Regions from separate parts of the Dorea sp. AM13-35 genome, predicted to be linked through region 1. Evidence: predicted binding sites of a transcription regulator. Region 1 holds the regulator's gene; the other holds the start of a gene.
What was found. Region 1 encodes HrcA, which represses chaperone genes, less so after heat shock. Its sites were predicted from a motif close to TGTTAGCACTCNNNNNNNNNGAGTGCTAACA; they were not measured.
Positions count from the first base shown of each region.

Region 2: a site for HrcA is predicted at 3,212-3,242, ahead of DW152_RS00760 (co-chaperone GroES). Genes of this name have one in related genera too.

Region 1 is NZ_QUCZ01000007.1:83,093-99,778, reverse strand. It holds gene argS (arginine--tRNA ligase) at 1-683, opposite strand, end outside; gene DW152_RS09115 (deoxyribonuclease IV) at 964-1,869, shown strand; gene DW152_RS09110 (GNAT family N-acetyltransferase) at 1,892-2,515, shown strand; gene DW152_RS09105 (ATP-dependent DNA helicase) at 2,517-4,928, opposite strand; gene DW152_RS09100 (double-cubane-cluster-containing anaerobic reductase) at 5,024-6,175, opposite strand; gene DW152_RS09095 (Mrp/NBP35 family ATP-binding protein) at 6,197-7,027, opposite strand; gene DW152_RS09090 (RidA family protein) at 7,087-7,464, opposite strand; gene DW152_RS09085 (ornithine cyclodeaminase family protein) at 7,467-8,417, opposite strand; gene DW152_RS09080 (MATE family efflux transporter) at 8,414-9,808, opposite strand; gene DW152_RS09075 (iron-containing alcohol dehydrogenase) at 9,801-10,985, opposite strand; gene dnaJ (molecular chaperone DnaJ) at 11,191-12,387, opposite strand; gene dnaK (molecular chaperone DnaK) at 12,539-14,422, opposite strand; gene grpE (nucleotide exchange factor GrpE) at 14,458-15,057, opposite strand; gene hrcA (heat-inducible transcriptional repressor HrcA) at 15,108-16,151, opposite strand; gene DW152_RS09050 (hypothetical protein) at 16,299-16,592, opposite strand; gene DW152_RS09045 (response regulator transcription factor) at 16,668-16,686, opposite strand, start outside.
Region 2 is NZ_QUCZ01000001.1:166,903-183,588, reverse strand. It holds gene guaB (IMP dehydrogenase) at 1-475, opposite strand, end outside; gene DW152_RS00770 (DUF6106 family protein) at 624-1,124, opposite strand; gene groL (chaperonin GroEL) at 1,219-2,844, opposite strand; gene DW152_RS00760 (co-chaperone GroES) at 2,892-3,176, opposite strand; gene DW152_RS00755 (hypothetical protein) at 3,294-3,605, opposite strand; gene codY (GTP-sensing pleiotropic transcriptional regulator CodY) at 3,683-4,465, opposite strand; gene topA (type I DNA topoisomerase) at 4,532-6,613, opposite strand; gene dprA (DNA-processing protein DprA) at 6,647-7,726, opposite strand; gene DW152_RS00735 (YifB family Mg chelatase-like AAA ATPase) at 7,723-9,264, opposite strand; gene sigK (RNA polymerase sporulation sigma factor SigK) at 9,357-9,974, opposite strand; gene DW152_RS00725 (peptidase U32 family protein) at 10,350-11,588, opposite strand; gene DW152_RS00720 (O-methyltransferase) at 11,590-12,243, opposite strand; gene DW152_RS00715 (ribonuclease J) at 12,310-13,977, opposite strand; gene DW152_RS00710 (Fur family transcriptional regulator) at 14,005-14,460, opposite strand; gene DW152_RS00705 (DUF1292 domain-containing protein) at 14,468-14,728, opposite strand; gene ruvX (Holliday junction resolvase RuvX) at 14,741-15,163, opposite strand; gene DW152_RS00695 (IreB family regulatory phosphoprotein) at 15,169-15,432, opposite strand; gene mtaB (tRNA (N(6)-L-threonylcarbamoyladenosine(37)-C(2))-methylthiotransferase MtaB) at 15,491-16,686, opposite strand, start outside.

The sequences.
Region 1 (16,686 bases):
GTTGCATGCAATGCTTCTTCACGGTATGCATCATCTTCTTTGGCTTTACCGCTTGCAGTCGGATAAATCTCTTCCAGTTCTCCGATGGTAAATGGTGCTTCTTCCGGATACTCTCCTTTAAATGCATCATCAAAATATGGCAGATCCGGCTGTCTCTTGCGAAGCTCTGTGATAATCAGTCCCATCTGGTATCCCCAGTCGCCAAGATGAATATCTCCTAATACTTTATGTCCTGCTTTTCTTGCGATACGCTTCACACTCTCGCCGATAACTGCAGAACGAAGATGTCCGACATGTAACGGTTTCGCTACGTTCGGTCCGCCGTAATCGATTACGATCGTCTTTGGTTCCTTTGCCTGTTCCAGTCCAAGATTCTCATCTTTTTTCATATCATTTAAGTATGCAGCAACTGCATCTTCATTTAACTTAATATTGATAAATCCTGGTTTTACAACCTCGATCTCTCCAATATATGTTTTATCTGTTAAATTTGCAAGAACATCCTCTGCGATCATAAACGGTGCTTTTTTATATTTCTTCGCTCCAGCCATTGCTCCGTTACACTGATATTCACAGAGATCCGGACGGTTGGAAAGCGTTACTTTTGCCAGCGCACGATCATATCCTGCCTTGTCAAAGGCTGCGGCAATTTCCTGTTCCACAAGATTAATAATTTTATCCATGTTTTTCCTCCTACTCATTCTTCCTTGCCATTTCAGAAGTCTTCCTATTTTAATATATCTACGTCCAGACAGACTTCTGAACATAATATGTATTCTAACACAAGACAATCCCCTCAACAACCTCAATCCTCTCTCTTCTTGTAAAAAAATACAATTTGTGTTACGATATCAAGAATTTAATGCCAGGGTCAAAAAGCCTGAAATCACGATGTGCTTGCGCAGGAGTAGTTTTATGGCTTAATGGTCCTCAAATATAAATAAAAACAAAAGGAGTATGATTATGTTACTAGGTTCACATGTCGGCATGTCCGGCAAGGCAATGCTCTTAGGTTCTGCGAAAGAAGCAGTCTCCTACGGAGCGAATACATTTATGTTCTATACAGGTGCACCACAGAATACCCGCCGCAAAGATATTTCCGAATTAAATATTGATGCTGCATGGGAATATATGCATGCACAGGGCATTGAACAGATCGTTGTTCATGCACCATATATTATTAATCTTGGCAATTCCGTAAAGCCGGAAACTTTTGAACTGGCTGTCAATTTTCTACGGACAGAGATCGAACGGACGAGGGCCTGCAAAAGCCATGTGCTGATCCTGCATCCGGGCGCTCATGTCGGTGCCGGTACAGATGTCGGTATTTCACAGATTATCAAAGGATTAAATGAAGTACTTACACCTGACATGGATCTTCAGATCGCACTGGAAACAATGGCTGGAAAAGGATCTGAAATCGGCAGAAATTTTGAAGAGCTCGCACGTATTATCGATGGGGTTACTTACAATGAAAAATTAAGTGTATGTTTTGATACCTGTCACACGCACGACAGCGGTTATGATATCGCACATGATTTTGACGGTGTAATACAGAAATTTGACCATATTATCGGGAAAGAACGTATTGCCGTTTTTCATATTAACGACAGCAAAAATGTCTGCGGTGCTGCCAAAGACCGCCATGCTAATATCGGCTTCGGCGAGATTGGTTTTGATGCATTATCCTATATCGTGCATCATCCGGATTTTGCCGATGTTCCAAAGATACTGGAGACGCCTTATATCCCTTCACAGGTCAAGGAGAAGAAATCTTACGCACCGTACAAATATGAGATTGAGATGTTGAAAGAAAATCATTTCAACCCGGATGTACAGGAACAGATTCTGCGCGATGCGGAAAAATAACTGAAACGGGAGAACTGCCACTATGGAAACTACTATGAACGAAAACCTCAAAGAAACTGACGTCAAAATTGAAACCGCTTCCGAAGATGATGCAAAAGAACTTCTCGATATTTATGCACCATACATTCTGGAAACCGCAATTACTTTTGAATATACGATTCCTTCTGTAGACGAATTTCGTGAACGCATCCGAAATACGCTGACAAAATATCCGTATATCAAAGCTGTTCATAACGGCAGTATCGTAGGTTATGCATACGCTTCTGCTTTCCATCCGCGAGCTGCCTATGGCTGGGCAATTGAGACTTCTATCTATGTGAAGAAAGATGCCAGAAAGATGGGACTGGGCAAGAAATTATATGCCGTTCTGGAAAGCATTCTGAAAAAGCAGGGCTTTCTGAATCTGAATGCATGCATTGCCTGCCCGAAGATTGATGACGAATACTTAACCCGCAACAGCATCAATTTCCATGAACATCTAGGTTACCGTTTTGTCGGTGAATTTGAAAAATGCGGTTATAAATTTGGCCGCTGGTACAACATGGTCTGGATGGAGAAGCACATAGGCGAACACCTCACCGAACAGCCACCGGTTATTCCATTCCCGGAACTTAAAAATTTACCGGTACTTAAAGAATTATCGTAATTTACGATTCTCTCATAATTTCAGGATTTATCCCGGAAGTTTTCGAAGCTTCTCTCGCAGACCAAAAATTTTTCACATTTTCTGCGGCACTGTTCAGATTGCAGATTTGAAAGTCTTTCCATTCACGTGGGAAGACTTTTCTGTATCTGTAATCCAGAAAGCGATCATCTAACAGCAGGATGAGTCCTTCATCTTCCTCTGTCCGGATCACACGTCCCGCAGACTGCAGGACTTTATTCATCCCAGGATAGAGATACGCATAGTCATATCCTGAAATTCCCTGCCCGTCAAAATAAGCTCTTAAAAGTTCCCGCTCTCTGCACACCTGTGGAATTCCCGGTCCAGCAATCAGCACACCGATCAGGCGGTCCGCTGTCAGGTCAATTCCTTCCGAGAAAATTCCACCCATCACGCAGAAACCAACCAGACCTTCTTCTGTATTTTCTTCAAAATTTTCCAGAAAAATCTCCCGTTCTTCTTCTGACATATACGGCGCCTGCATAACTGCCGGTATCTGCTCTCCCGGTAATTTCATAAACGCATCACAGACATTTTCCATAAAACGATACGAAGGGAAAAATGCAATATAATTGCCACGCTTCGCCAGAGCGGTCTGCCGGATATATCTTGCGTAGCGCTCGTACATGTCTTCTCCACGCTTTGTGTATTTGGTACTTACATCATTTCCTATCAAAAGCAGCCGGTTCTTCGTATCAAACGGTGATTCTGCATAGACTGCATAGTCTTCTTTCCCTGTACTTAAGAGTTTCTTATAGTACTGGATGGGAAGCAGTGTAGCTGAGAAAAAAATCGTACTATTCCCCTTATCCAGATATTCTTTAAGATTTGCTGCCGGATTCACACAGAAGAGATGGATTCGGAATCTCCCATCATCCGTTATCTCCGAATAGATCAGGTAATTCTCATCCAGCCGGTCATGAATATAGAGAAACATCCGTACTTTAAAATAAAACTCCAATACTTCTTCCTTTAATGTTTCATCTTTGCAGTCTTCCAGAAAATGATCCATCTCTGTCACCAGGTTCAGTAACTTCAGATAAACGTGTGACACACTGTTCAGGATCTGGCAGTCTTCACATTCCCGTTTTAATGCAAGGAACTGCTTATTGCATTCTTCCAGCTTCTTTGCAAGCTTCGGTGCGGTATTCTTCACTTTCTTCTTCACTGCCAGAACATCTTCTTTGTATAGATCTGCGCTGTACATTGTCCTTGCACGCTCCACCAGATTATGTGCTTCATCGATCAGAAACAGATACTCTCCCGAATTGCCTTCTCCAAAAAAGCGGCGCAGATATGCATTCGGATCAAATGCATAATTATAGTCACAGATAATCGCATCCACCCAGTTTGATACATCCAGACTCATCTCATAAGGACAGACATTCCATTTTTTCGCCTGCTCTTCCAGAATCTCTCTGCTCATCTCATCGGAAGTTGTCAGAAGTTCATATACTGCATCATTTACCCGGTCAAAATGTCCTTTGGCGTATGGACATGCATCCGGATTGCACACAGTCTCTTCACAAAAACAGGTCTTCTCCTTCGCTGTAAGCACCAGCACTTTCATCCGCAATGCCTGCTCCTTTAACGTATCAAATGCCTGCCATGCAACCGTTCTTGTGATCGTCTTTGCTGTCAGATAGAAAATCTTCTCTCCCAGTCCTTCTCCAACTGCCTTCACCGCCGGAAACACCGTTGCCATTGTCTTGCCGACTCCTGTCGGCGCCTGAATGAAGAGTTTCTTCTTCCTTGCGATCGTCCGGTAAACCGATGCCGCAAGGTTCTTCTGTCCTTCCCGGTAAGCAAATGGAAATTCAATTCCCTTAATAGAAGTGTTTCTCTTTTGCTTCCATCGCACCTGGTATCTTGCCCATTTTTCATATTGCCCGGCTACATCCAGAAACCATCTTTTCAGATCTTCATACGCATATACACTCTGAAAGCGCCGGATATCTTCTGTCTCCAGATTGCAATAAGTCATCTGCACTCCGATCTCATCCAGATTCTTCTGTGTGGCATAAATGTATGCATAACACTTTGCCTGCGCCAGATGAACAGAAACCGGTTCCTCAATCTGCTCCAGATCACGCATAACTCCTTTGATCTCATCAATCACTATACCGGATGCATTCTCGATAATTCCATCCGCACGTCCATCTATTACCAGCTTGAATCCATTACACGGAATCTCAATCTTAAGTGGAACTTCTGCATGGTAATCTGCCCCCATTCTTCTCTGGATCTTCCGGTGCATCTTGCCACCAAGGAGCATGGCATCTTTGTCCGTTCCCGCCACCCGGTTATCAATATCTCCGCTTCTTAAAATAAATTCTACCAGATTCCGGACAGAGATATGCACCTGTTCCTCTGCCACTTCCATGTTCTTATCCATCTCTTACTCCATAATACTACTCTACTTATGATGATTAAAATTGCCCCCGGATTTTGTTATACAAAACCCAGAGGCTCTCTTACAACATTTCACTCTTACAGCATCTCAATAAATGCAGTGATTCTTGTGTTAAGCTGTCCAATATCTGCTTGTGAATAATCTGTCTCTACATTGATATATGGAATATGCTTCTCTTCGTTTACAAATCTGCGTACAGATAATGTCTCGACATTGTATGTATGACATGCCTGCAAAGTCATCTCTACAACACCGTCCACCTGATATTCGTCGATCAGTCTGCCTAATAGCTCAAAACGGTTCGGGTTCGGAGTCATAACCGAACATCCGATATTCAGATATCTTCTTGCAATTGCATCATACACATCCGGATTGTTCTCGTCTACCAGCTTGTCAATGGATTTTGCACCGGAACAGTTCTCATATGTAACAACGATTCCGCCGTTATCTTCCACTGCACGGATGACCTTCTCCGTTGCTCCTCCGATCGGACATCCTGTGATCAGAATTCGCGGTTTCTTCTCCTGCATCTTACCTTCGGCATACTCTTTCTCAATCTTATCTACAAGTGCATTTACCTCACCAGGAATCTGTTTGCGATCAAATTTAAATGTACTTCCGTATAAAACTTTGAATAAATCATAGCCGGAAATCGGCGCCGGATCATGGCGCATAACCTCATAAAGCTTCTTCAAAGATCTTCTCGCTTCATTATTTACTTTAACTGCTTCTCTGATCTGTTCTTCTGTAATCTCTACATCAAACTTTTTCTCCAGATATTCTTTGAAACGGATGATCTCTTTCTTCCAGAGTTTTAAAGAATCTTCACTCTGCGAATTAGGAAGCTCCATTACGAATGTATCCTTAAACTTGGACATTAATTCGTACATCTTCTTCTTTCCATCACAGGTTGTCTCTCCGACTACAACATCGGAAAAATAAAAAAACGGACATTTGTCTGTCTTCGCAAATCCGTAGCTGGATTTGATCAGCGGACATAAGTTCTTTGGAAGATCCTTTTCCGCTTCTGCAATTGTCTCATCCGATGTAGAACAAAGACTGACTGTTGCAGCTCCCATTGCCATTGCAATCTCCTGCGGAAAATAAGTACAATAAGATCCTACTACCGGTATCCCCTGATCTTTTAACTGTTTTACTGCAAGGAAAGAGTTCTTTCTCTGTTCTGCAAATTCTTCAAAAACCTCCGGCAGTTCTTTAATTACTTCCATGGTTATTCTCCTCTTTGACATTTACAATTTATTTACAGCATCGGTCAAATAATCATTGCTGATCTCGTAGAAACGCTCTTCTTCTACTGCTTCTGCCAGTCCTGCATCGATCGGCATCTTTCCAATTACCGGAATATCCAGTTCTTTTGCCGTCTCATCTACATGGCTCTCACCAAATACAGAAATCTTCTTTCCGCAGTCCGGACAGACAAGATAACTGTAATTTTCTACAATTCCAAGCACCGGAATATCCATCTGACATGCCATATTGTATGCTTTCTTAACGATCATCTGTACCAGATCCTGTGGAGATGTTACAATCACGATTCCATCAACCGGCAATGACTGGAATACTGTAAGCGGAACGTCACCGGTTCCCGGTGGCATATCTACAAAGAGATAATCCAGTTCTCCCCACATAACATCTGTCCAGAACTGTGTTACAACATTTGCAATGACCGGACCTCTCCATATAACCGGATCGGATTCATTCGGCAAAAGTAAATTGACAGACATGATCTTTGTTCCGTCTTTTGCCTCTTCCGGAATGATTCCTTCTTCTGTTCCCATTGCCTGTTTGTGGATTCCATACATCTTCGGAATAGATGGACCTGTAATGTCCGCATCCATGATTCCGACATTAAATCCTTGTTCTCTCATAATACGAGCAAGAGAGGCTGTTACCATAGATTTGCCAACCCCGCCTTTTCCACTTACAACTGCAATTACTTTATTCACATGTGAATGTGGATTTGCCGGTTTCAAAAGGCTCTGCGGTTTGCTTCCGCAGGAATCTGCATGTGCGCATCCGGCACAATCTGACGGCTTACATCCATTTTGTTCTTCTGCCATTCTAACTGTCCTCTTTTCTTGATACTTTTTATTTCACTGCTCTGTGAAACAGCTCTTTCTTATTCTTCTACTGCTGCGATCAGTTCTACTTCGCATTTGACATTCTTCGGAAGTGTCTTTACAGCAACACAGCTTCTTGCCGGTTTAGATGTAAAATATTTTGCATATACTTCGTTAAATGCTGCGAAATCATTCATATCTGCAAGGAAGCATGTTGTCTTAACTACTTTGTCAAAAGATGTTCCTGCTGCTTCCAGAACTGCTGCCAGGTTCTTGCATACCTGTTCTGTCTGCTCTTCGATTGTCTCCGCTTCTACTGCATCTACAGCCGGATTGATTGGAATCTGACCTGCAGAGTAAAACATTCCTCCATGAACATATCCCTGTGAATAAGGTCCTAATGCTTTTGGTGCTTTTTCTGTTGCTACTACTTTCATAATTAGTTCTCCTTTGCTTTTTCTAATATTTTCTGTGCAATACACACATCAAAAAGTCCCATACCTACGGATTTAAAATAGGTGGTCTTTTTTGGGTCGGTAATTTCCTGCGGATTTCCTGCCAGATAATCACTCATTAAAATTGTCTGCTCTTCTTTCAGACGTCCATCTTTTATCGGCTGACTTAAGTCTCCACTCTCTTCGCATGCATATGGGAGCTCAATGTAGACTTCATTTGTCAAATCCCAGATCGCATCCGGAATCTCACGCATCTCAGGCGTGTAAGAACCGATTGCAATGATACATTTTCCTTCTAACAAATCCTTGTCATCCGGTAATACCGGCTGCGTGGAAGGTGTTGTTGTACAAATGATCTCACTGTTTTTAACCATCTCCTCCGCTGTCTTACATTGTACTACCTTTACATCCGGGTTATCAATAGCTTTTTCCAGTCTTGCCAGATAATCTGTCAGATCTCTGTCACTGTGATTATACACATAAACCGTATCAATCGGTCTTGCCACACATGCATACAATGCCTGATAGAATCCCTGTACACCGGCTCCTGCGATTCCGACTGTATGACAGTCTTTTCTGGATAAATGCCGGATGCCGACACCTCCGACTGCTCCTGTTCTCCATGCAGTTACCCTCTGGCCGTCCATTACTGCCAGCGGTTTCCCTGTCTTATAATCATTCAGATACATGATTCCATCGATAGATGGCAAACCAAGTTCTGCGTTATCTGGAAAAATACTTAAAATTTTTGTTCCAATAACTTCCTTCGTATAACATGGCATATACATCATTGTCTTGTTCGCATCTTCTACACACGGACGCGGCGGCATATAATAATCACCTGCTTTAAAAATCTTATAGGCTTCTTCAATCTGATCCATCATCTCATTTCTGTCGATCAGCTTATCAATCTGTTCACTGTCTAAAACTATCATACTACTTCTCCTTCCAATTCTTCTCTTTCTCTTGTGACATCTTTCAACCACTTATAGCTTAAATACCGCTTAATCGTAATCGGTATCTTGATCAATTCATCACTCATCAATATCATATAAACAACCGGAACACCGGCATGGAAGATAAATGCTGCTGCCGCTCCCAATAAGATTGAGCAGCCCCACATCGTTGATACATCCATGATCATTCCAAATTTGGTATCTCCTCCTGACCGGAAAATTCCGATCACCATTGTCGTATTAAATGCCTGCGCCACAGTAAAATACGACATGACAAAAAACATAAAGCTTAAATAACTTCCCGCCTGTGCCGTAAGTGCCAAATTCGCTCTTGCAAGCGGTGCCGCCAGTAGGATCAGAAGTCCTCCAAGTCCTCCGAGCAACAGGCTCAACCAGATAAAGCGGACTGCGTACGCTTTCGCATGTTCCATCTTCTTCTCACCAATTGTCTTGCCTAGATAAATAGCCGCTGCATTTGAAATACCAAAAGCTACAACCGTTGCAAGCTGTCTTGCCACCTGTGCCACAGAATTAGCCGCAACTGCCGCGCTTCCAAGATGACCGATCACTGCTGTATTCGCAGAGCTTCCAAGTCCCCACATTAATTCGTTTAATACAACCGGAAGTGCATAAACAAGAAAGTCTTTCCACAAAACCGGATCAATGTGCAGCATATCCTGCAACCGGATCCGTACGATTTTATTTTTCAAGAATGCATAGAACAGTACCATAATCGTCTCGGCACCTCTTGCACACAATGTTCCGATTGCCGCACCCGCAATGCCTAGTTTCGGAAATCCAAACATCCCAAAGATTAACACAGCATTGATAATAATATTCAGACCCAGCGACACTGCATAGATAAATGTTGCTATGACAACCTTCTCCATACTGCGGATAATATTCAGATATACCTGTGTTACTGCCATAAATATGTAAGAAAGTGCCACGATTCTTAAATATTTCACACCTTCTGCTATGACAACCGGATCAGAAGTATAGATCCGCATCAGCAGCCCCGGTATGCCAAGTGCCGCCACTGCAAATACAACCGCCGTTGTCAGTCCGGTACGAAGCCCGATACCAAGTATCTTTTCTATCGTTCTTGTGTCTTTCTTTCCCCAATACTGTGCGGTCAGCACCGTTGCTCCGGATGTCGTACCATAGAAAATCAGTGTCATAATAAACTGCACCTGTCCAGCAAGTGATGCTCCTGACAGTACCTTTTCTCCGACTTTTCCAAGCATGATCACATCCGTTGCCGTCACACCGACATTAATCAGATTCTGTAATGCCATCGGGATTACCAGTGCAAATACGCTCTTATAAAAAAGTTTCCAGTCGATATTTAAGTTCTTCGTCTTATTCATGATTTGCTGCTTTGTAGATCTCGTACATATCCTGCTTCTTCAGTTTCTTAAAGCTTCCAAGTTCTACAGTATCTCCTTTTGTCGCACTATCTGCCATCTGCATAAGAACATCATCTTCCAGTACGCCGGTCTTCATCTGTCCAATACATACTGGCATCTCGATTCGTTCAAAGAACTTCTCTGTCTCTTCAATCGCTGCCAGTGCAGCCTTTATATCATCCACTTCTTCAATCCCCCAGACTTTTCTTCCGAAATGTGCAAATCTTGGGATGTCAATCTGGTAAACATACCGTGCCCAGCTTCCCCATACTGCGGAAAGTGTTGCTCCGTGTGCTTCATCAAACATGCCACCGATCTCATGCCCCAGCTTGTGACATGCAAAATCTTTTGGTCTTCCAAGTCCTGTCATATTATTATGCGAAATGCTTCCGCACCACATGATTTCACTTAATGCATCATAATTCTGCTGGTCTTCATATGCTTTTAATCCATTGCGGATCACTGTGCGGAGAACACCTTCTGCAATCTCATCTGTCAGTTCATTACCATCTACCGGTGTGAAATAACGCTCCATTGTATGCATCATAATATCTACAATTCCACATGTAAGCTGATACTTCGGCAACGTATACATCAGTTCCGGATTCATCATTGCAAACTTCGGACGCACAAGATCACTGTGTGCACCTGCTTTCTTTCCGGTCTCCTCATTTGTCAATACAGCAGAATCACTCATCTCACTTCCTGCTGCCGCAATCGTAAGTACAACTCCAACCGGAAGTGCCTTCTCAATTGGAATTTTACCACTCCAGAATTCTTCCAGATCTGTTCCCGGTTTTGCTGCTGCGATTGCAATTGCTTTAGCAGTATCAATACAGCTTCCTCCTCCAACTGCCATAACCAGATCAGCGCCAGAATTGATTGCCTTTTTCACGCCTTCTTTTGCAAGGGACATTCTTGGATTCGGCTTCACGCCTCCAAGTTCTTCCACTTCGATTCCTTCTGCTTTTAAAACCGCTTCAACCCGTCCGAGCAGCCCACTTCGAACGACACTTCCACCACCATAAACAAGCAGAACTTTCTTTGCCTGCCATTCCTTTGCAAGTGTTCCTGCTTTCAGCTCTGCCTCTTTGCCAAACACAATCTTCGTTGGCATATATTGTTCAAAACTATGCATGATTTTTCTCCTTTCCGTTTCCAAATCCGTATCTTTTATTATAACGGATAAGTCTTGTTCCGTCCACCACTTACATGCCGAATCATTCCCTGTTAAGAAATAAGCAATTTTAAAAAAACAGAAAGAGAATATGCATCGATATATCTCTATATCCGATTCACATTCTCTTTCTGTTCATTATTCATCTATGGCTAATAAATCTCTTCTAATCCTCAAAAGCTTCTTTCACTTTATCCATAAAGCCTTTTTTCTTCTTTCCGCCTTTTGCAGAATCCTTTGGTTCGGATGATTCCGGTGTATGCAAAGTATTGCCGGAAAGCTCATCGAACTTGCGGAGTGCTTCTTTCGCTTCTGCACTTAAATGTTCCGGTGTCTGGATCACCAGTGTTACATAATGATCGCCACGGATGCTTGCACTTCGGATAGAAGGAACTCCCTTGCCTTTGAGACGTACTTTTGTACCGGTCTTGGTTCCCGGTTTTACAGTGTAGATCACATCTCCGTCTACGGTCTTGATCTTCACATCTGCACCAAGTGCTGCCTGTGCGAATGAAATCGGTACCGTAGAAAAAATATGCATATCCTGCCGCTGGAAGATCGGATGTCTGGATACAACCACTTCTACCAGAAGATCTCCTCTTGGTCCGCCGTTCACGCCCGGTTCTCCTTTTTCACGGATTCTTACACTCTGTCCATTGTCAATACCTGCCGGAATGGATACAGATATTTTCTTTCTGTTGGAAACATAACCGGTTCCACCGCAGCCTGAACACTTCTCACGGATGATTTTACCGGTTCCGTGACAGTCCGGACAGGTCTGTACATTCTGTACTGTTCCGAAGAAGGACTGTTGTGTATAAACAACCTGACCTTTTCCTCCACATTTTGAACATGTCTCCGGGGATGTTCCCGGTTTTGCACCTGTTCCATTACATTTCGGACATGAATCTTTTAATACAACATCCAACTCTTTTTCACAGCCAAACACTGCTTCTTCAAATGTAATTCTGACACTCTTGCGGATGTTTGCACCTTTCATAGGTCCCTGACTGGCACGACCGCCTCTTCGGCCGCCTCCAAACAGATCACCAAACATATCTCCGAAAATGTCACTGAAATCTGCGCCGTTAAAATCAAATCCGCCGAATCCACCGGCTCCGCCTGCGCCACCTTCAAAGGCTGCATGACCGTACTGGTCGTACTGACGACGTTTGTCTGCATCGCTCAGTACCGCATAGGCTTCCGATGCTTCTTTGAATTTCTTTTCCGCCTCTGCATCACCAGGATTCATATCAGGATGGTATTTTTTAGCGACTTTTCTGTATGCTTTTTTAATTGTGGCTTCATCTGCATCTCTGCTTACGCCAAGCACTTCATAATAATCTCTCTTTGATTCTGCCATCTCTTATCCCTTTCCACTGTAAATCTAATCTGCCTTTCCTGTATCTGTAAGCACCTGCCACTGACAGCTTCTTACGGATACTGTGAAACAGAAAGAAGTTCTGTGTGCCCGGCTTACACCGGACACACAGAACAACCTATCTTACCAGGTCTTATACTTCTTTATAATCTCCGTCTACTACGTCGTCTCCCTGGAATCCTTCCGGTGCCGGACCTGCTCCCTGTGCACCTGTTCCCATGTTCGGATCAGCTCCCTGTGCGCCAGCTGCAGCTCCTGCCTGCTCATACATCTTTGTGAAGAGTTTCTGAGCACTCTCTGTCAGTTTTTCTTTTGCTGCTTTAATCTCAGCGATCTGAGCATCTGTCATCTCTTCTGTATTTGCCTTCTCAAGCAGATCTTTCAGTGCTTTGCAGTCAGCTTCTACTGCTGCTTTGTCAGCTGCATCCAGTTTGTCTCCAGCTTCAGACAATGCTTTCTCTGTCTGGAATACGAATGCATCTGCTTCGTTCTTTGTATCGATTCCTTCTTTACGTTTCTTATCCTGTGCTTCAAATGCAGCAGCTTCTTTTACAGCTTTATCAATATCTTCATCAGACATGTTAGATCCTGCTGTGATTGTGATATGCTGCTCTTTTCCTGTTCCAAGATCTTTTGCAGATACATTTACGATACCATTTGCATCGATATCGAATGTAACTTCGATCTGCGGTACTCCACGCGGAGCCGGTGCGATTCCATCCAGTCTGAACTGTCCGAGGGACTTGTTGTCTTTAGCAAACTGTCTCTCACCCTGTACAACGTTGATATCAACGGCTGTCTGGTTATCTGCTGCTGTAGAGAAGATCTGGCTCTTCTTTGTCGGGATTGTTGTATTTCTCTCGATCAGTCTTGTGGCTACACCACCCATTGTCTCGATAGACAGTGACAGTGGAGTTACATCCAGGAGAAGGATGTCGCCTGCGCCTGTATCTCCTGCAAGTTTACCACCCTGAACAGAAGCACCAAGTGCTACACACTCATCTGGGTTCAGAGATTTGCTAGGCTCTTTACCTGTCAGACGTTTTACTTCTTCCTGTACAGCCGGGATACGTGTAGATCCACCAACCAGCAGTACCTGACCAAGCTCAGAAGCTGTGATACCAGCATCAGATAATGCTCTCTGAACCGGCTCAGATGTCTTCATCACAAGGTCGTGTGTCAGTTCATCAAATTTAGCTCTTGTGAGGTTCATATCAAAATGTTTTGGTCCCTCTGCTGTAGCTGTGATGAATGGCAGGTTGATATTTGTGGTTGTTGCAGAAGAAAGTTCTTTCTTCGCTTTCTCAGCTGCTTCTTTTAATCTCTGCAGTGCCATCTTATCTGTAGATAAGTCTACACCTTCCTGTTTCTTGAATTCGGCGATCATGTAATCTGTGATCTTCTGGTCAAAGTCATCTCCACCAAGTCTGTTGTTACCTGCTGTAGATAATACCTCGATAACACCGTCACCAATCTCGATTACGGATACATCGAATGTACCACCACCAAGGTCATATACCATAATCTTCTGTTCATTCTCATTGTCAAGTCCGTAAGCAAGTGCTGCTGCCGTAGGCTCGTTGATGATACGTTTTACATCAAGTCCTGCGATCTTACCGGCATCTTTTGTAGCCTGACGCTGAGCATCGTTGAAGTAAGCAGGTACTGTGATAACAGCTTCTGTTACTTTTTCTCCAAGATATCCTTCTGCATCTGCTTTTAATTTCTGAAGGATCATTGCTGAAATCTCCTGCGGAGAATATTTCTTCTCATCTACAGTTACTTTATAATCAGATCCCATCTCTCTCTTGATAGAAGAGATTGTTCTCTCTGCGTTTGTAACTGCCTGACGTTTTGCAGGTTCACCTACAAGACGCTCTCCTGTTTTTGTAAATGCTACTACTGACGGTGTAGTTCTTGCACCTTCTGTGTTAGCGATAACTGTTGGCTGTCCACCTTCCATTACGGCTACACAGCTGTTTGTTGTACCTAAGTCAATACCAATGATTTTACCCATAATAATTGTCCTCCTGTTCTATTTCTAAATAAATTCTAATTTGCTACTTTTACCATACTGTGTCTCACTACAGAGTCACGATACATATAACCTTTTTGGAATTCTTCGGCAATGATATTCTCACCGAGATTCTCATCTTCCACATGCATAACCGCATTGTGAAGATTCGGGTCAAATTCCTGACCTACCGCTTCGATAGGTTTCACCTCGATTCCTTCCAGTGTTGTCATCAGTTGTTTGTAAACCTTCTCCATTCCCTGGATAAATGGATCCTCTTTGTCTTCTTCCTTCACTGCATCCAGACCTCTTTCGAAATTGTCTACAACCGGAAGAATCTTCTCTATGATATCTTTCGCACCAACTTCGTACATTTGGGATTTCTCCTTCTCTGTACGTTTGCGGAAGTTATCAAACTCTGCCATCTGACGAGTGAGTCTGTCAGTCAGTTCCTCAATCTTCTCGTCTTTTTTATCTTTCTTATCCTTCTTGCCAAATAACTTCTTGCCGGATTTCTTCTCTTCTGTATCGGATTCTTTGCTGTCCTCTTTCTCTGCTTCCTTCGCTTCGTCTTCGGCTGCCTCTTCTTTAGTGGCTTCAGCTGTCTTCTTTGCTTCCTCCACAGCTTCCTTTACCATCTCTTCCTGGCTCTTTTCTTTGTTATCTTCCAAGGGTACTTCCACCTTTCTTATTCATTCTTATGAAACATCTGATCCAGTTCTGTCTGGAGACGCTTCATAGATTTTAAAACATGCTCATAATCCATCCGCTTCGGTCCGATAATGCCTATCGTTCCCTTCATGCCCTCGCCTAATTCATAGGTTGCGGTCACGACACTGCAGTCCTTCATGTTCTGTACCGGTGCTTCATCACCGATATAAACCTGGATTCCTGTATTCTCTTCATGAGAAAGTGTCTGGGTTACAAGCTCTGTAAGCTGTTGTTTTTCTTCAAATGCACTGATGATATCCTGAGCGCTCTGCTTATCGCTGAGCTCCGGATATTTGAAAATGTTCGTCGCACCACTTGTATAGATCTGCATATCTTCATCGACCTGTATCGTATCTGCGACTGCATCCAGTACGTTGCCAATCACCACGCTGTGAATACCTGCCTGCTCTTTGAGTCTTGCGATCAGTCCTAAATTGATCTCCTCAATGGACATACCATTGAGTGTTGTATTCAAAAGCATATTCAGCTTCAGCAGGTTCTCATTGCTGAGCGGTTCTTCCAGATGAATGAGCTTGTTCTTAATCACATTGCCGCCGAGAACAATTACCGCGATCACCTGTTCTTCATCCACCATAGACAACTGGAGGAACTTGATCTTATTGGAATTGTTCATCGGAGTGGAAACCATCGTTGCGTAATTCGTATTGTTCGCTAAAACTTTGGCTGCCTGTTTCAGAAGCTGATCCATCTTATCTGCTTTCTGAAGCATCTGATCCTGCATATCATTCAGTTCCTGCTCCTTCTCCTGCATCAGCATATCTACATATAATCTGTAGCCTTTATCCGAAGGAATACGACCTGCCGATGTATGTGGCTGTATGATATAACCAAGTTCTTCCAGATCCGCCATCTCATTACGAATCGTTGCTGAACTTAAATTCAAATCCGTATATTTGGAAATAGTTCTCGATCCGACCGGCTCGCCACTCTCTAGATAAGTCTGTATAATCGCATGTAAAATCTTAAGCTTACGATCACTCAGTCCATGTTCTTCTAACATCAGCTCTCCTCCTTTCGGATTTTTCTTTGTTAGCACTCATTAAAAAGGAGTGCTAACATCTTTCGACTATTAATGTAGCACTCCTTTTTCTGTTTGTCAACAGTATTTATTATTTTTTTAGATTCTTTTCAAACGCTTTAAAACAGTCTAGCTCAGTTCTACTTTTGCAGCCTCTTCCGGTTTGAAATCATTTGCCAAATCATAGATATTATGTCCTGTAGACTCACTTAATACACGTCCCTCTAATGAATAGCAGCGGATAAATCTTTTACCATCTACACTTGACCAGTGTTCTACATCCCAGCTCATGTATCCGTCTTCATCAGATTTCTTCTCTTTCAGATAAAGATCTACCTGACGGCCGTCTTTCATAAGCTGAACCAGTCCGTCTGTTCCATTTACTTCTACTTCTGCTTTGTTTACTGTGTCAAAAATTTTCATTTTGCATTCCTCCTGCGTGGTTATATATTTCCTCTATTATAGCCTTTTTCTATGTAAAACACAACCGAACATCCCCTATCCTTCAAACATTTTC
Region 2 (16,686 bases), on a different contig from region 1:
TAATAAGTCCCTCAGAAGTCATTGATTCTTTAATCTTCTTCGTAAAATCTTCTTCAAATTTCAGATCACGGTTCGTGATAATGCCTACCAGTTTTCCGTTTTCTGTAATTGGTACACCTGAAATGCGGAATTTTGCCATTAAATTATTGGCATCTTCCAACGTATGTTCCGGAGACAGATAAAATGGATCCGTGATAACACCGTTCTCAGAACGTTTTACTTTATCAACTTCCTCTGCCTGCTGCTCGATCGTCATATTCTTATGAATGATACCAATTCCACCCTGACGAGCCATTGCAATTGCCATACGATGTTCTGTAACCGTATCCATACCTGCACTCATCATCGGTATATTCAATTTAATATTTTTTGTTAAATACGTGGATAAATCTACTTGATTTGGAATCACCTCAGAATATGCCGGTACAAGCAGCACGTCATCAAATGTAATTCCTTCTCCAATAATTTTTCCCATGGTAAACTCCTTTCACTCTTATCCTTATTTATAGCTTATCGGGGTAAAAACTCCGTTTTGCTCTTTCCTATAATTAACTGGTATCATAACGAACTTTGCTATCGTTTGTCAACTTGTTTTTTTATACATACAAAATACATTTTTCTGACTATTTTGCAGATTTGTATGTAACTTTTCCCGGAATCATTCCGGCATACCCGTCTACAATCGTCTGATTCGGTTCAAAAATAATTTTTCTTAATTCTCCTGCCCTGGAAACAACTAGCACATAAGTCTGATCATTGCGTCTGCCCGAGCTATAATCGCTTTTCTTTGCCCGCTGGTACTGTCTGAGTTCACCTGTTCCAAATGGAGCCAGGACCTCTATTTCTTCTAACTTTATTGTACAGATTCGTCTTCTTCTCGACTTATGTATGATCTTGTCAACATCCAGTTCCCCATTCACAAATAAATATTCATATTCCGCATCAAATTCCAGATACAAATATATATCCATTACAAGTAATATAACTGTAAGCACTATAAAAAAAAGACAATGTACGACACCATATACACTCAGTAAAGTCGCTGCAAGCACCATTCCCTCCAGAAACCACTGACCTTTGCTTTTCTTCCTTTTAATAAGCTGTTCTGTACATATGTCATTCATGTCTTACATCCTCCGCTTTTCTCAATGTGTCTATTGTAGCACAAAAACAAGAAAAAAGAAAACTCCCCATACAGGGAGTTTTCTTAACTTTTTCTTACATCATGCCCATTCCGGCACCTGCACCTGCAGGCATAGCCGGTGTCTCTTCTTTGATATTAGCAACAACGGACTCTGTTGTCAGCAGTGTAGATGCAACACTTGTTGCATTCTGCAGAGCACTTCTTGTTACCTTAGCCGGATCAAGGATACCATGTTCAACCATGTCTACATATTCCTCAGCTAATGCATCAAATCCGATTCCTGGTTCTGACTCATATACTTTATTAATGATTACTGCGCCTTCCAGTCCTGCATTTGCAGCGATGCGGAGCAGTGGAGCTTCCAGAGCTTTCAGTACAACATTCGCACCTGTCTTCTCATCACCATCCAAATCAGCAACGATCTTGGCAACTTCTTTTGCACAGTGAATATAAGCAGATCCGCCACCTGCAATGATTCCTTCTTCTACGGCTGCTCTTGTTGCTGCAAGTGCATCTTCCATACGAAGTTTTGCTTCTTTCATCTCAGTCTCAGTTGCAGCACCTACACGGATAACTGCTACACCGCCTGCAAGTTTTGCAAGTCTCTCCTGCAGTTTCTCTCTGTCGAAATCAGATGTTGTCTCTTCAATCTGTGCTTTAATCTGTGCTACACGGTCTGCGATTGCCTGTTTGTCTCCGCATCCGTCAACGATAACTGTATTTTCTTTCTGAACTTTTACAGATTTTGCACGTCCAAGCTGATCCAGTGTTGTATCTTTCAACTCCATACCGAGTTCTTCTGAAATTACCTGACCGCCTGTCAGAATTGCAAGATCTTTTAACATCTCTTTTCTTCTGTCACCATATCCAGGCGCTTTAACACCTACTACATTGAATGTTCCACGCAGTTTGTTTACGATCAGTGTTGTAAGAGCCTCACCTTCAATATCTTCTGCAACGATCAGGAGTCTTGCTCCGGACTGTACGATCTGCTCCAGAACTGGCAGGATCTCCTGAATGTTAGAAATCTTCTTGTCTGTAATCAAGATATATGGATCATCCAGATTTGCTTCCATCTTATCCATATCTGTAGCCATATATGCAGATACATATCCACGGTCAAACTGCATACCTTCTACAAGGTCAAGTTCTGTCTTCATAGTCTTGGATTCTTCAATTGTGATAACCCCGTCATTGGAAACTTTCTCCATTGCATCTGCAACCATCTTTCCAACTTCTTCATCACTTGCAGAAATAGCTGCAACTTTTGCGATCTGATCTTTGTCTTTTACTTTGCTGGACATTTTAGCGATCGTCTCAACTGCTTTGTCTGTTGCTTTCTTCATTCCTTTTCTAAGGATGATCGGGTTTGCTCCTGCTGCCAGGTTCTTCATTCCTTCATGTACCATTGCCTGTGCAAGTACTGTAGCTGTTGTTGTACCATCTCCGGCAACATCATTTGTCTTAGATGCAACTTCTTTGATAAGCTGTGCACCCATATTCTCAAATGCATCTTCTAATTCAATTTCTTTTGCAATTGTAACACCATCATTAGTAATAAGCGGTGCTCCGAAAGATTTGTCAAGAACTACGTTACGTCCTTTTGGTCCTAACGTAACTCTGACTGTATCAGCCAGCTTATTAACTCCTTCTTCTAATGCTGCTCTTGCTTCTGCGCCATATTTAATTTCCTTTGCCATGATCAAATACCTCCTATAATCTTTGTTTCTCTTCTTACATCTACATCTTACTCACAAATTGCAAGGATATCGTCCTGTTTTACGATAATATATTCTTCATCATCAAGCTCTACAGATGTTCCTGCGTATTTAGAATAAATAACTTTCTGTCCTACAGTGACATTCATCTTCACTTCTTTTCCGTCAACTGTTCCACCAGGTCCTACAGCAATGATCTCTGCCTGCTGTGGTTTTTCTTTAGACTGTCCAGGAATTACGATTCCTGATTTTGTTGTCTCTTCTGCAACCAACTGTTTTAATACAACCCTGTCTCCTAATGGTACTAATTTCATATTTATTCCTCCTTAAATGATATACTTATTTATTTTGTTAGCACTCACAAAAAGAGAGTGCTAAGAAACTCTAGATATAAAATAGCACTCTCTTAATATTTTGTCAACCGCCTTTGTTTAGTTTACAGTATTTTTATAAAATCCATTTTCCACATGGAAAACAAGTACTTTTCCTCTCTTATCCCAGTACCGTTCGACAATCTTTCCTCTGCATTTGACCTCTTCTTCCTCATCCGTCATCGTGCACTCATAGATACTGTCCAAAGAAAATTCTGACAGTTCCGTCTTCCCCGTTAACAGATATATGCATTCCTCTTCTTCATTATACTTAATCATCTTACACAGATAGATATTATCGTTAAAATATCCCCCGTCAAGAATCGTTTTTATCATCTCGAGTTTCACCGTATCGTCCTGAAATTTTTCCATTATATCCTCCAGTAAAATTCATCTCATCTTCAATCAAAGAAAAGGGTACCAGTCTCCCGATACCCTTATACTTCATCTTAATTGTTGCGCTCTGCTTTGATCTTATCCAGTTCCGTAAATACATAATCATTCACAACTTTGATATAAGTCCCCTTCATACCGGAAGATCTGGATTCAATAACTCCGGCACTCTCAAACTTGCGAAGCGCATTCACGATCACAGAACGAGTGATTCCTACACGGTCTGCAATCTTGCTTGCAACCAGGATTCCTTCTGTACCATCCAGTTCATCAAAAATATGAATGATCGCTTCCAGTTCAGAATAAGAAAGTGTGCTGATGGCTGACTGTACAATGTGTTCTTTTCTTGTTTCCTCCGCACTTTCTTCATTTACAGAACGAAGCATCTCAAGACCAACAACTGTTGTTCCATATTCACTTAAAATGATATCATCAATCTCATATACTTCGTCTTTCTTATAGATGAATAATGTGCCGAGTCTCTCTCCTGCGATATCGATTGGAGTTATAATAGCCTGATAACCTTTTGAGGCTTCTTCCGAAAATCCAAGAGTCTCAAGATTCACATTTTCCTTTGTCGAAAGAATGCTGAGCAGACGTTCATTTAACATATCATCAATATGTCTGCCTACTTCCTTCTGGATCAGTTCTTCTATATACGGAACACCTGTACATTTGCTTCCTCCGAGAACTTTTCCTTTTTTGCTGACCACCAGTACATTCGATGACAGAATCTCTGTCAGAACTTCACAAATATCATTAAAGACCACTTTACTTGAATTATTGTTGTGAAGTAACTTGTTGATTTTTCTAGTTTTGTCTAATAATTGTACACTCATTTGCACTCCTCCATCCTATGAAGTTATATTATCATACAATTCACTATAATTCAACGAATATTATTGTTATTTATCAGAATTTTTCTTATTTTCTACATATCCGCACTGAGCGTCACTACAACAGATCTTATTTCCCTTTTCGACCATATAATTTCCACATCTCGGACACTTTTTCTGAACCGGTTTCTGCCATGACATAAATTCACAGTCCGGATTGTCTTCACATCCGTAATATTTTCTGCCTTTCTTTGTCTTACGAAGCACAACATCTTTTCCACAAAGCGGACAAGAAACACCGATTTTTTCCAGATAAGGCTTTGTATTTCTACACTCCGGGAATCCTGGACATGCGAGGAATTTTCCGTGTGGACCGTATTTGATGACCATGTTGCGTCCGCACTGTTCACAGACAACGTCAGTCACTTCATCTTCGATCTTGACTGTCTCTAATTCTTTCTGTGCCTTTTCCACTGCGGCTTCAATATCCGGATAGAAGTTCTCGATAATCGTCTTCCATTTTACCTTGCCTTCTGCCACACCATCAAGCAGGCTTTCCATGTTGGCTGTAAAATTCACATCTACAATACTTGGGAAGGACTGTAACATGATATTATCTACAACTTCTCCCAGTTCTGTCAGATACAGATTCTTGTTCTCTTTTGCAACATATCTTCTGGCAATAATCGTTGAAATTGTCGGTGCATACGTGCTTGGACGTCCAATGCCCAGTTCTTCCAGAGCTTTTACAAGTGTTGCTTCTGTATAATGTGCCGGTGGCTGTGTAAAGTGCTGCTTCGTATCAAAACTTTCTTTTGTGAGCTTTGAATCCATATCCAGCCCTTTCATCAATACAGATTTTTCTTCTTTCTCTTCTCCTGCTTCTGTATAAACCAGTCTGAATCCCTGGAATACAATCTTGGAAGCAGCTACTGTAAAACGATATTTTCCTGCACTGATCTTCACAGATGTTGTCTCATATTTTGCCGGCTGCATTCTGCTGGCAAGGAAACGCTTCCAGATAAGCTGATACAAACGGAACTGATCTCTTGTCAGAGATTCTTTGATTGCCGCCGGTGTTCTTGCCGGATCTGTCGGACGGATCGCCTCATGCGCATCCTGGATGATCTTGCCGCCTGTCTTTGCTTTTGTTTCTCCAACTGCAACATACTCTTCTCCGTACTGTTCTCCGATATAAGCACGTACATTTGCATCTGCTTCATCTGAAATACGAGTAGAATCGGTACGCAGATACGTGATCAGACCGACGGTTCCATTTCCTTTGATATCGACACCTTCATACAACTGCTGTGCGATCTGCATCGTTTTTCCTGTAGCAAAATTCAATGCTTTGGATGCTTCCTGCTGTAATGTACTGGTTGTAAATGGAACCGGTGCTTTCTTTGTACGTTCCCCTTTTTTAATCTCAGCGACTTCATAAGATGCACCTTCTAATTCTTTTAAGATCTTATCCAGTTCCTCTTTGGATGAAATCGTCATCTTTTTCTTATCTGTTCCGTAAAACTTGGCATTCAGGAGTTTTCTCTCGCCTTTGACTTTCAGATTCGCATCCAGGCTCCAGTATTCTTCCGGAATAAATGCATTGATCTCTTCTTCACGATCAGCAATGATACGAAGTGCTACAGACTGTACGCGTCCCGCACTTAAACCTCTTTTTACTTTCGCCCAGAGTACCGGGCTGATTTTATATCCAACCACGCGGTCAAGGACACGTCTCGCCTGCTGGGCATCTACCAGATCCATATCAATCTCTCTGGCATTTTTCAGAGATGCTTTGACTGCGTTTTTCGTAATCTCATTAAAACTGATTCGGTACGTTTTCTTGTTTTCCAGTTTCAGTGCTTTGCATAAATGCCAGGAAATCGCTTCTCCTTCGCGGTCCGGGTCAGTTGCAAGATATACTTTATCTGCTTTTTTCACTTCTTTTCGAAGATTTGCAAGAATCTCTCCCTTGCCACGGATTGTTATATACTTTGGTTCATAGTCATTCTCAGGTCCGACACCAAGCTGGCTCTTCGGCAGATCGCGCACATGTCCGTTAGACGCTACGACTACATAATTACTTCCTAAAAATTTTTTAATTGTCTTCACCTTCGTCGGTGACTCCACGATCACAAGATAACGTGCCATATATGATTTCCTCCATAAAATCCGCCCCGCTTTTTAGCGCATTTTCACATAATAATTCTTCGATATTTCTTTGACAAACCCTTGCAGTTCAAGCGTTATCAACTCTTCCATAAGTATCTCCGGAGCCAGTTTTGTCTCCTGCGCAAGCTCCTGAAGTCCCTTTGGAAACAAACCGACACAACTATACACCATATTTTCTGGACTTTCAAGTACTTTTTTCTCCGATGATTTATTTTGTCTGCTTTTTGACAAACAAATCCCCATCGTTTCCATCAGGTCTTCCGGACTTAGCAAAATCCCTGCACCTTGCGCGATCAGCCGGTGACACCCCTGACTTAAAAGGCTTGTTACAGGTCCCGGAAGTGCATAAACTTCCTTCCCCTGTTCCAGCGCCTGGTCTGCCGTAATAAGAGAGCCGCTTTTTTCTTTTGCTTCTATTACAAGTACGATATCTGCCATCCCGCTGATGATACGGTTACGCGCAGGAAAGTACCTGGCAAGAGGCGGGCTTCCCGGACTCTGTTCTGAAATCACACCGCCTTTTTTGATCAGATCCTGATATAGTCCGCGATGTTCTCCCGGATAACAGATATCCACGCCACATCCTAATATACCATATGTCATTCCCCCGGCATTTAATGCACCTCTTTGTCCGGCGCCGTCAATTCCTCTTGCCATCCCGCTGATAATACTAATCCCGTTTTCTGCCAGCTTTTCTCCATATTCTAATGCCATTCTCTCGCCATAATGCGTACAGTTTCTTGCACCCACCAAAGCAGCCGCAAGTCTGTCACTGTCCGGCAGCCTACCTCTCACATAGAGTGCATATGGAGGCGCCGGAATATTCTTAAGGCGCACTGGATATTCTTCCGAAAAATACGGAATAAAACGGATATTTTTCTCTTCCAGCATCTCCCATTTTTCTTTTATATCCTGCTGTTTTTTTGCTTTTATAAGTGCCTGGATTTCTCTGTCCGTCAGTATCCCCAGTTCTGTTAATTTTATTTCTTCTATATAATAAATCATTTCTGCTGTCTTTAAAATTTCACGCAGTTTTTTCTTTTTCATACAGTTAAGCCCGGAAATCCCCGCATACCAATATTCATAAATCATAAGCCTTTCCCCCAGTATTTTTTATCTACCGTACGGTATCCGATTGCCTCTTTAATATGCGCCGGAGTGATCACCTCACTTCCGGCAAGATCTGCGATCGTCCGTGCCACACGCAGAATCTTATGATATGTCCGCGCTGTCAGACCAAGTGTACAGAATGCCTGCTCCATAATCTGTTCCGTCACAGCGTCTAGCACACAGTGTTTTCGGATTTCCTTTGCTCCCAGCCTTGCATTTACCGAAAACGGCAATCCTTCATATCTCTTTTTCTGTATTTCTCTCGCTGCACACACGCGTGCACGTATATCTACTGAGCGTTCCTGCTTCTGTTGTGTATGGAGGGCCGCATAATCCACGCGCGGTGTTTCGATGCAGATATCCAACCGGTCTAAAAACGGCTGACTGATCCTTGCCAGATAATTCTGGATCTGCTGTGGTGTGCATGTACACGTCTGAGCCGGATAATTTCCGCAGGGACATGGGTTCATTGCCGCAACAAGCATGAAATCTGCCGGAAATGTATAATTTGCCTGATTCCTGGCGAGATGGATCTTCTGCTCTTCCAAAGGCTGGCGGAGCACTTCCAGAACAGACTTTTTAAACTCCGCAAGCTCGTCCAGGAAGAGGACGCCTCCATGTGCCAGACTGATCTCTCCCGGAACCGGGTAATTCCCGCCACCGATCAATGCCGCTTTTGTAACCGTATGATGCACCTCCCGGAACGGTCTTCCTAACATCAACGGATGGGTTTCCTCCACTTTTCCAACGACACTGTAGAGACTTGTAACTTCCATCGATTCTTCCAATGAAGGCTTCGGTAAAATGGTTGGAATTCTCTTTGCAGCCATCGTCTTTCCACTTCCCGGTGGTCCAACTAACAGCAGGTTATGTCCACCGGCAACCGCCACTGTCGCAGCTCTTTTTACAATTTCTTGTCCCTGTATCTCACTGTAATCCAAAAGTTCCGAATCCAACAGTCTCCCACATTCTCTGGCATCTTTGCACATCGCCGGTTCCAGCTTTTTTTCTCCTTTCAGATAACTGCACACTTCCTCCAGTGAATTCACACCATATACCGTGATCTTTTCTACCAGTGCACCTTCCGCCGCATTCTGCTCCGGTACAATACAGCACTTAAAGCCTTCTCTTCCTGCTTTCTGTACGATTGGTAAAATTCCGGAGACCTTTTGTACACTTCCGTCCAGCCCCAGTTCACCGGCAACCATTACATCTCGCAATCGTTCTTCTGGAAATATTTCAAGTGCTGCCATAATACTTAATGCAATAGGAAGGTCAAACGCTGTTCCTTTTTTCCTTATTGAGCCGGGCGCCAGATTTACAATGATTTTCTTCGGAGGCAGCACAATACCACTGTTACGGATCGCTGTCCGCACACGTTCTGCTGCCTCCCGTACCTCACCGGACAGATATCCCACCATATGAAACACAGGCAGACCATTGCTGACATCTGCCTCCACCTGTATCATCTTCGCTTCAACACCCTGAATCACTGCTGAATTTACTATACAAACTCCCATGTATCCACCTCTTTCTTCCTGCTTATTCCATGCGTTTACTGCTGTACCTGCAAAACTCCGCCAGCGACAGTTTCCTCCGGCCGCTATAACAGCTAAAAAAATGTACGCAGTTTTTCGATCGCACTTTTCTCAATCCGTGATACATAAGAACGAGAAATTCCAAGCTGTCCGGCAATCTCCCTCTGCGTATACTCCTCTTCCCCATAAAGTCCGTATCGCATTTTCAGAACCAGCCGTTCTCTCTGAGATAATTCCGACTCCATTTTTGCATACAAAATCCGGACCGATTCTTTTAATTCCGCATGTCTGTGCGCATCTTCTTCTTTTGTTTCGATCACATCAAAAAGCTGGATTTCATTGCCTTCCCTGTCTGTCCCGATCGGCTCGTACAGTGAAATTTCCCGGGACATTTTTTTCTTCGCACGCAGATGCATCAATATCTCATTTTCAATGCACCGCGCCGCATATGTTCCCAGACGCACACGTTTTTCCGGATCAAAACTTACAACTGCTTTAATAAGCCCGATTGTCCCGATCGACAAAAGATCTTCCACATCCTCCTCTCTGGATGGATATTTTTTCACAATATGTGCAACAAGGCGCAAATTCCGTTCGATCAGAATATGTTTTGCTTTCAGGTCGCCCTCTGTATACTTTTGCATATAATAAGCTTCTTCTGCTGCAGTGAGGGGTTTCGGAAATGATTTCAAGGAACGCACCTCTCAGGGTATTTGCTTATAGTTTATGTAAGAGTATTCTTTTTTGTGCTTTTCCATCTGTTATGATCTTTTTCTGGTATTTTGTTGGATCGTATCTGTTTATGTCTTTGTTGAAAAATTATAAGATCTGTTTATGAAAACCATCACGCATATGTGACAATTTCAGATTATAGATGTTCCGGTTAAGATCTGCCGGACTCTCTTTCTTATGTGGCTAATAGTATACTGTATCTCTATCGAAAATACAATCATTTTTTATAAAAGCGCTTTAGGACGAAGTTTTCTGGCATAGAAAAGAATGCCAGACAGAGTCCGCATATAATAGGTTTCTCTGTCTGACATCCTATATTCTCAAATCATCTGTTTTTAAGCCTCTATGTCTTCCGCTCTTCTTAAAATATCATACTTCTCTGCTTTTTTATCCAGTTCGATATAGAGAACCTGTTTGGAATGCGGGGCACTCTCCTGTGTTTCCCCGTCTTCATTGATAATCGCCCGGACAACCGTCTCTATGTTTTGTCCATCCGGCTTCATAATCTCAATCGTCTCGCCAACCGAAAATTTATTTCTCTGCTCAATGCGGTATCTTCCGTCTGACTCTTTGCCAATAATTCCAAGATATGTGTATTCTCTTACATAAGTGTTGCTGTCGTAAATCTGACTTGTCTCATCCGGTTTTCCAAAGTAAAATCCGGTTGTAAACTGCCGATATGTGCAATTGGAAATCTGATCCAGATACCACAGCATATGTTCTTCATACAGCTTCGGATCTTTCAGATAGTCATCAATCGCAAGGCGGTATGTTCTTGCAACTGTTGCGACATACAGCGCCGTCTTCATACGTCCTTCAATCTTGAAACTGTCAATTCCTGCTTCGATCATCTCCGGAATGTGCTCGATCATACAAAGATCCTTGGAATTGAAAATGTAAGTTCCTCTTTCATTTTCATATACCGGCATATACTGTCCCGGCCTTTTTTCCTCTACAACTGCATATTTCCAACGGCACGGGTGTGTACAGGCTCCCTGATTCGCATCTCTTCCGGTAAAGAAATTGCTGAGTAGACATCTTCCGGAATAAGAAATGCACATTGCACCGTGAATAAAACTTTCAATCTCCATCTCCTCCGGAATATGCTTACGAATCTCAGAAATCTCTTTCAAGGACAGTTCTCTTGCCGAAACTACTCTTTTTGCTCCCTGTTTCCACCAGAAATTGTAAGTGCCATAATTTGTATTATTCGCCTGTGTACTGACATGACGTTCAATGTCCGGGCAGATCTCTTTTGCCATTTCAAAGATTGCCGGATCTGCAATGATCAGCGCATCTGGTTTTAATTCCTTCAATTCGCAGAGATATTCCCGCACGCCTTCCAGATCATCATTATGTGCCAGAATATTTACGGTAACATGCACACGTACACCATGTTCATGCGCAAAACGGATTCCGGCAGCCATATCATCTTTGGAAAAATTCTTTGCTTTTGCACGTAATCCGAATGCCTCTCCTCCGATATAAACAGCATCGGCTCCAAACATAACCGCCACTTTGAGTACTTCCAGATTACTTGCTGGAATTAATAATTCCGGTCGTCTACCATTCATCTTACTTTTCTTCCTCCTTTTTCACACTCAGTGCCACCCCGTCTCCCAGTGGAAGAATGGATGTCTGAAGTCCTTCGTGGTGTTTCAGTTCATACAAGTATTCCCGCATGCGACTGTGAATTGTACGATTCCTTCTTTCAACAGCAAATCTTGACTGTGTTATATCGCCGTCTTGAAGTACATTGTCTGACATCAGTACTCCTTCCGGCGCCAACAGACGCAGTACTTCCGGCATATAATGAATATACTGTCCTTTCGCTGCGTCCATAAAAATAAAATCATACGGTCCTTCCAGCGTTTTCATCACTTCAAGAGCATCTCCCTCCAGCAATGTGATCTTATCTTCTTTCTCCGCCCTGGCAAAATTTGCTCTGGCAACCGGGATTCTTTTCTCATAATTCTCAATCGTGATAATATGTCCATCCTTTGGCATATAATGGCTCATTAAGACAGCCGAAAAACCTACTGCGGTTCCTACTTCCAGAATTCTTTTCGGTTTCTGTATCGTCAATAATACTTTCAGGAAACTCTGTGTCTCTTTTCGGATGATCGGCACATATGCTTCCAGCGCTTCTTTTTCAATCTCTTCGATCACCGGAATATCCGGCATTTCCAGAGAATGTAGGTAGGTTGTAATTCTGTCATCTACGATCACAAAGTCTTCCTCCTTCTGACATAATACAGGACGTAGTAAAGACTGCTCTACTACGTCCTTTTTCTTCTATACGTCCATAATGATCGGAAGGATCATCGGTTTACGTTTTGTTCTCTTCCAGATAAACTCATTCATCGTATCACGGATCACAAGCTTAATCTTGCTCCAGTCCGCATTTCTCTGATGTGTCAGACAATCTTCCACGGCATTTGTCAGAACATTGCGTGCCTCTTCCATCAATCCTTCAGATTCTCTTACATATACAAATCCTCTGGATACAATATCCGGTCCCGCAAGCAACTGATTACTTCCTTTCTCAAGCGTCAGCACAACGATCAAAATTCCGTCTTCAGCAAGGTGCTGACGGTCTCTCAACACAATATTCCCAACATCTCCAACGCCAAGTCCGTCTACAAGGATCTCGCCTGTGTGAACCTTATCCACAACTTTTGCTTCATTCTCACTGACTTCCAGCACATCTCCAGACTGTAACAGAAAAATATTTTCCTTCGGAATACCCAGGGATCTTGCTACTCCCGCATTGGCCTTCAAATGACGGTATTCTCCATGAACCGGAATCGCATATTTCGGTTTTACAAGAGAATAAATAAGCTTCAGTTCTTCCTGGCAGGCATGCCCGGATACATGTGCATCCTGGAAAATAACATTGGCACCTTTGGAAGAAAGCTCATTAATAACCTTGGAAACAGATTTTTCATTTCCAGGAATCGGATTAGAACTGAAAATAACTGTATCACCCGGCATAATTGTAACCTTCTTATGCACATCTGCCGCCATACGTGACAGTGCTGCCATGGATTCTCCCTGACTTCCTGTCGTGATCAGGACCGTCTTCTCCGGTGGATAGTTTTTCAACTGATCAATCTCAATCAATGTCTTGTCCGGTACATTCAGATAACCTAATTCCTGTGCAACCTGAATGATATTTACCATACTTCGTCCTTCTACAACAACCTTACGGTTGTATTTGCATGCAGAGTTAATGATCTGCTGAACACGATCTACATTTGAAGCGAATGTAGCAATAATAATTCTCGTATTCTGATGCTCTGCAAAAATATGGTCAAATGTAATTCCGACTGTACGCTCTGACTGAGTAAATCCCGGTCTCTCTGCATTCGTACTGTCTGACATCAGCGCAAGAACGCCTTTTTTGCCAATCTCTGCGAAACGCTGCAAATCGATTGCATCTCCGAATACAGGCGTATAGTCTACTTTGAAGTCTCCAGTATGCACAACAATACCTGCCGGAGAGTAAATTGCAAGCGCTGCTGCATCCTGAATGCTATGATTTGTTTTAATAAATTCAATCCTGAACTTGCCAAGATTAATAGACTGTCCATGTCTGACTACTTTTCTGCGCGTACTGCGGAGAAGATTATGCTCTGAAAGCTTCTTCTCAATAATTCCCATTGTCAGTTTCGTTGCATAAATCGGAAGATTCATCTCACGAAGTACATAAGATAATGCTCCAATATGATCCTCGTGTCCGTGTGTGATCACAAATCCTTTTACTTTCTGAATGTTCTCTTTCAGATATGTCACATCCGGAATAACGAGATCGATTCCGAGCATATCATCTTCTGGGAATGCAAGACCGCAGTCCACAACAATAATACTGTCTTCAAACTCAAAGGCAGTAATGTTCATTCCGATCTTCTCCAGACCTCCAAGCGGAATGATACGCAATTTTCCGTTGTTTTCTCTTTTCAATTTAACACCTCCATGTGCCTCTCCGTACTACTTTTTCCGGCATTTTTTACACTGTCCGTAGAATTTCAGCTCATGGTCCAACACATGGAATCCTGTCTCTTCCTCAATATGACGTTCTAGTCCGTCCAGCAAATCGTCCCTGAAAGGGAACACTTTTCCACATGTTTTACAGATCAGATGATGGTGATGATGGTGTGGCTCACCCTCTCCGTCATTTGCCTCACCAATCTCATATCGCACACATCCGTCATCCAGATTGATCTTATCCACCAACTGCATCTCGAGCAAAAGCTGCACTGTCCTGTATATCGTCGCCAGTCCAATCTCCGGATAGTCTTCTTTTACAAGTTCATAGATATCCTCCGCAGTCATGTGTCTGTCCCGATGTGCAGCAAGGACTTCCAGAACGAGCAATCTCTGGTTTGTAACTTTCAAACCTTTTTCTTTCAGCATTTGTTTAAACTTTTCCTGACTGATAGACATAAAGTTCTTACCTTTCAATCTCAATATCTTCCAGTAACTCCTCGAACACTTTTAAAATTGCTGACAATTCTTTCTCGTCTTCTACAATCTCATAAATGCTCTCTTTTTCTTCTTCCGCTGATGTATCTTTTAAAATTAAACACTCTGCATCGTCTTCTTCTGAATCCGTCACAAGAATGTAAGACACTCCATTTAATTTCGTCTGTTCCAGCACAAAGAATTCTGTCTCTTCCTGCAGTTCATCCGATGTAAATCTTATTTTTTCCATACAAAAAACACCTCACGACTTTACCGAGTCCAAGTATCCCTGCAAAATAAATACTGCAGCAATTTTATCGATATATTTTTTGCGGTCCTCTCGTCTGATATTGCTTTCGATCAGGGTACGTTCCGCTTCCATTGTTGTAAGTCTTTCGTCCCACATCTGCACTTCCAGACCTGTCCGTCTTTTTAACATCTCTGCGAATTCCATTGACTTCTCAGCTCTGATTCCAATGTCATTGTTCATATGCTTTGGCAACCCGATGACGATCTTCTCCACTTGATACTCTTCGATCAGAGCCTCAATTCTTGCACAGGTCTTACGCAGCTTGTTCTCATCTTTGCGTGTAATTGTCTCAATTCCCTGCGCAGTAATGCCAAGTGGATCGCTGATTGCAACGCCCACCGTCTTCGAGCCGTAATCCAGTCCCATTATTCTCATAGATATTATACCCACTTGTTGTGCTCAATATACGTCTTGAGCATCTCTTCCACCAGTTCGTCCCGCTCCATCTTCATGATCAGGCTTCTGGCTCCGTTATAACTTGTAATATAAGTCGGATCTCCTGACATAATATATCCAACGATCTGGTTGACCGGATTGTATCCCTTCTCAACCAATGCCCGATAGACAATTTCCAGAATATCTTTTGCCTGAATCTGCGGGCCGCTTTCCACCTGGAAAAACTGTGTACTGCTTAAATCTTTCATATACTCACGTCCTTCAAAAATACTTTTCATTTTATTCTAACTTATTAACACCGAAAATTCAATGTATTATTTGCAAACGGCTCTCAATTTCTACATTTATGAGCTGATTTGCCAGATTTTTTTCTGTTTTATATCCAATTTTTACATATTCCTTCGTATGCCCGATCTGCCAGATTCCGTCTTCTCTCTCTATAGCTTCTTCCATCAGCACTTCCTGTGTAGTTCCGATCAGTTCTTCCTCAAAGCGGCTCTGTTTCTCTTCACTTAATGCAATCAGTACTTTGCTTCGCTCTGCCTTAATCTGCTCCGGTACCTGATCCGGCATAACGGCAGCTTTTGTACCTTCTCTTCTAGAATATTTAAAAATATGTGTCTCATAGAAATCCATGCTGTCTACAAACGCCCTGGACTCTTCAAATTCTTCCGGTGTCTCTCCCGGGAATCCAGTGATCACATCGGTTGTAAGTGCCGGATGTGCAAAATATTTGCGCAGGAGCTGACATTTTGCAGCATATTCTTCTGCCGTATATCTACGATTCATTCTGCGAAGTGTCGCATTACATCCGCTTTGCAGAGACAGGTGAAAATGTGGGCACACCTTCGGCAGTGCGGAAATCGTCCGGACAAACTCTTCCGTGATAATCCCCGGTTCCAGTGAGCCAAGACGGATACGGTGGATTCCATCCACTTCGTGTACAGCCAGAATAAGAGAAAGCAGATTATCCTCTATATCTACTCCATAAGAGCTCAGATGGATTCCGGTCAGTACGACTTCCTTATAACCATTTGCAGCAAGTGTCTTTACTTCCTCGATCACATCTTCTTTGGCACGGCTTCGCACTCTTCCTCTTGCATACGGAATAATACAGTAAGAGCAGAACTGATTACATCCGTCCTGTACTTTGATATACGCTCTTGTGTGCTCTCCTGTGCGGCTCAGATGAAGATTCTCATACTCCTTTGTATGTCCGATATCAATAAGATCGGTTGTTCTTTCTCTCTCCTCTTCGTACTGTTTGAGGATCTCCACAATATCTTTCTTTTTATTATTACCAATCACAATATCAATGCAATCGTCCACTTCCTGATTCTCAGTCTGCACATAACAGCCAGTTGCCACTACGATTGCATCCGGATTCATCTTTCTTGCCTTGTGCAGCATCTGTCTGGACTTACGATCCGCAATGTTTGTAACTGTGCATGTATTGACTACATAAACATCTGCACCTTCTTTGAACGGCACGATCTCATAAC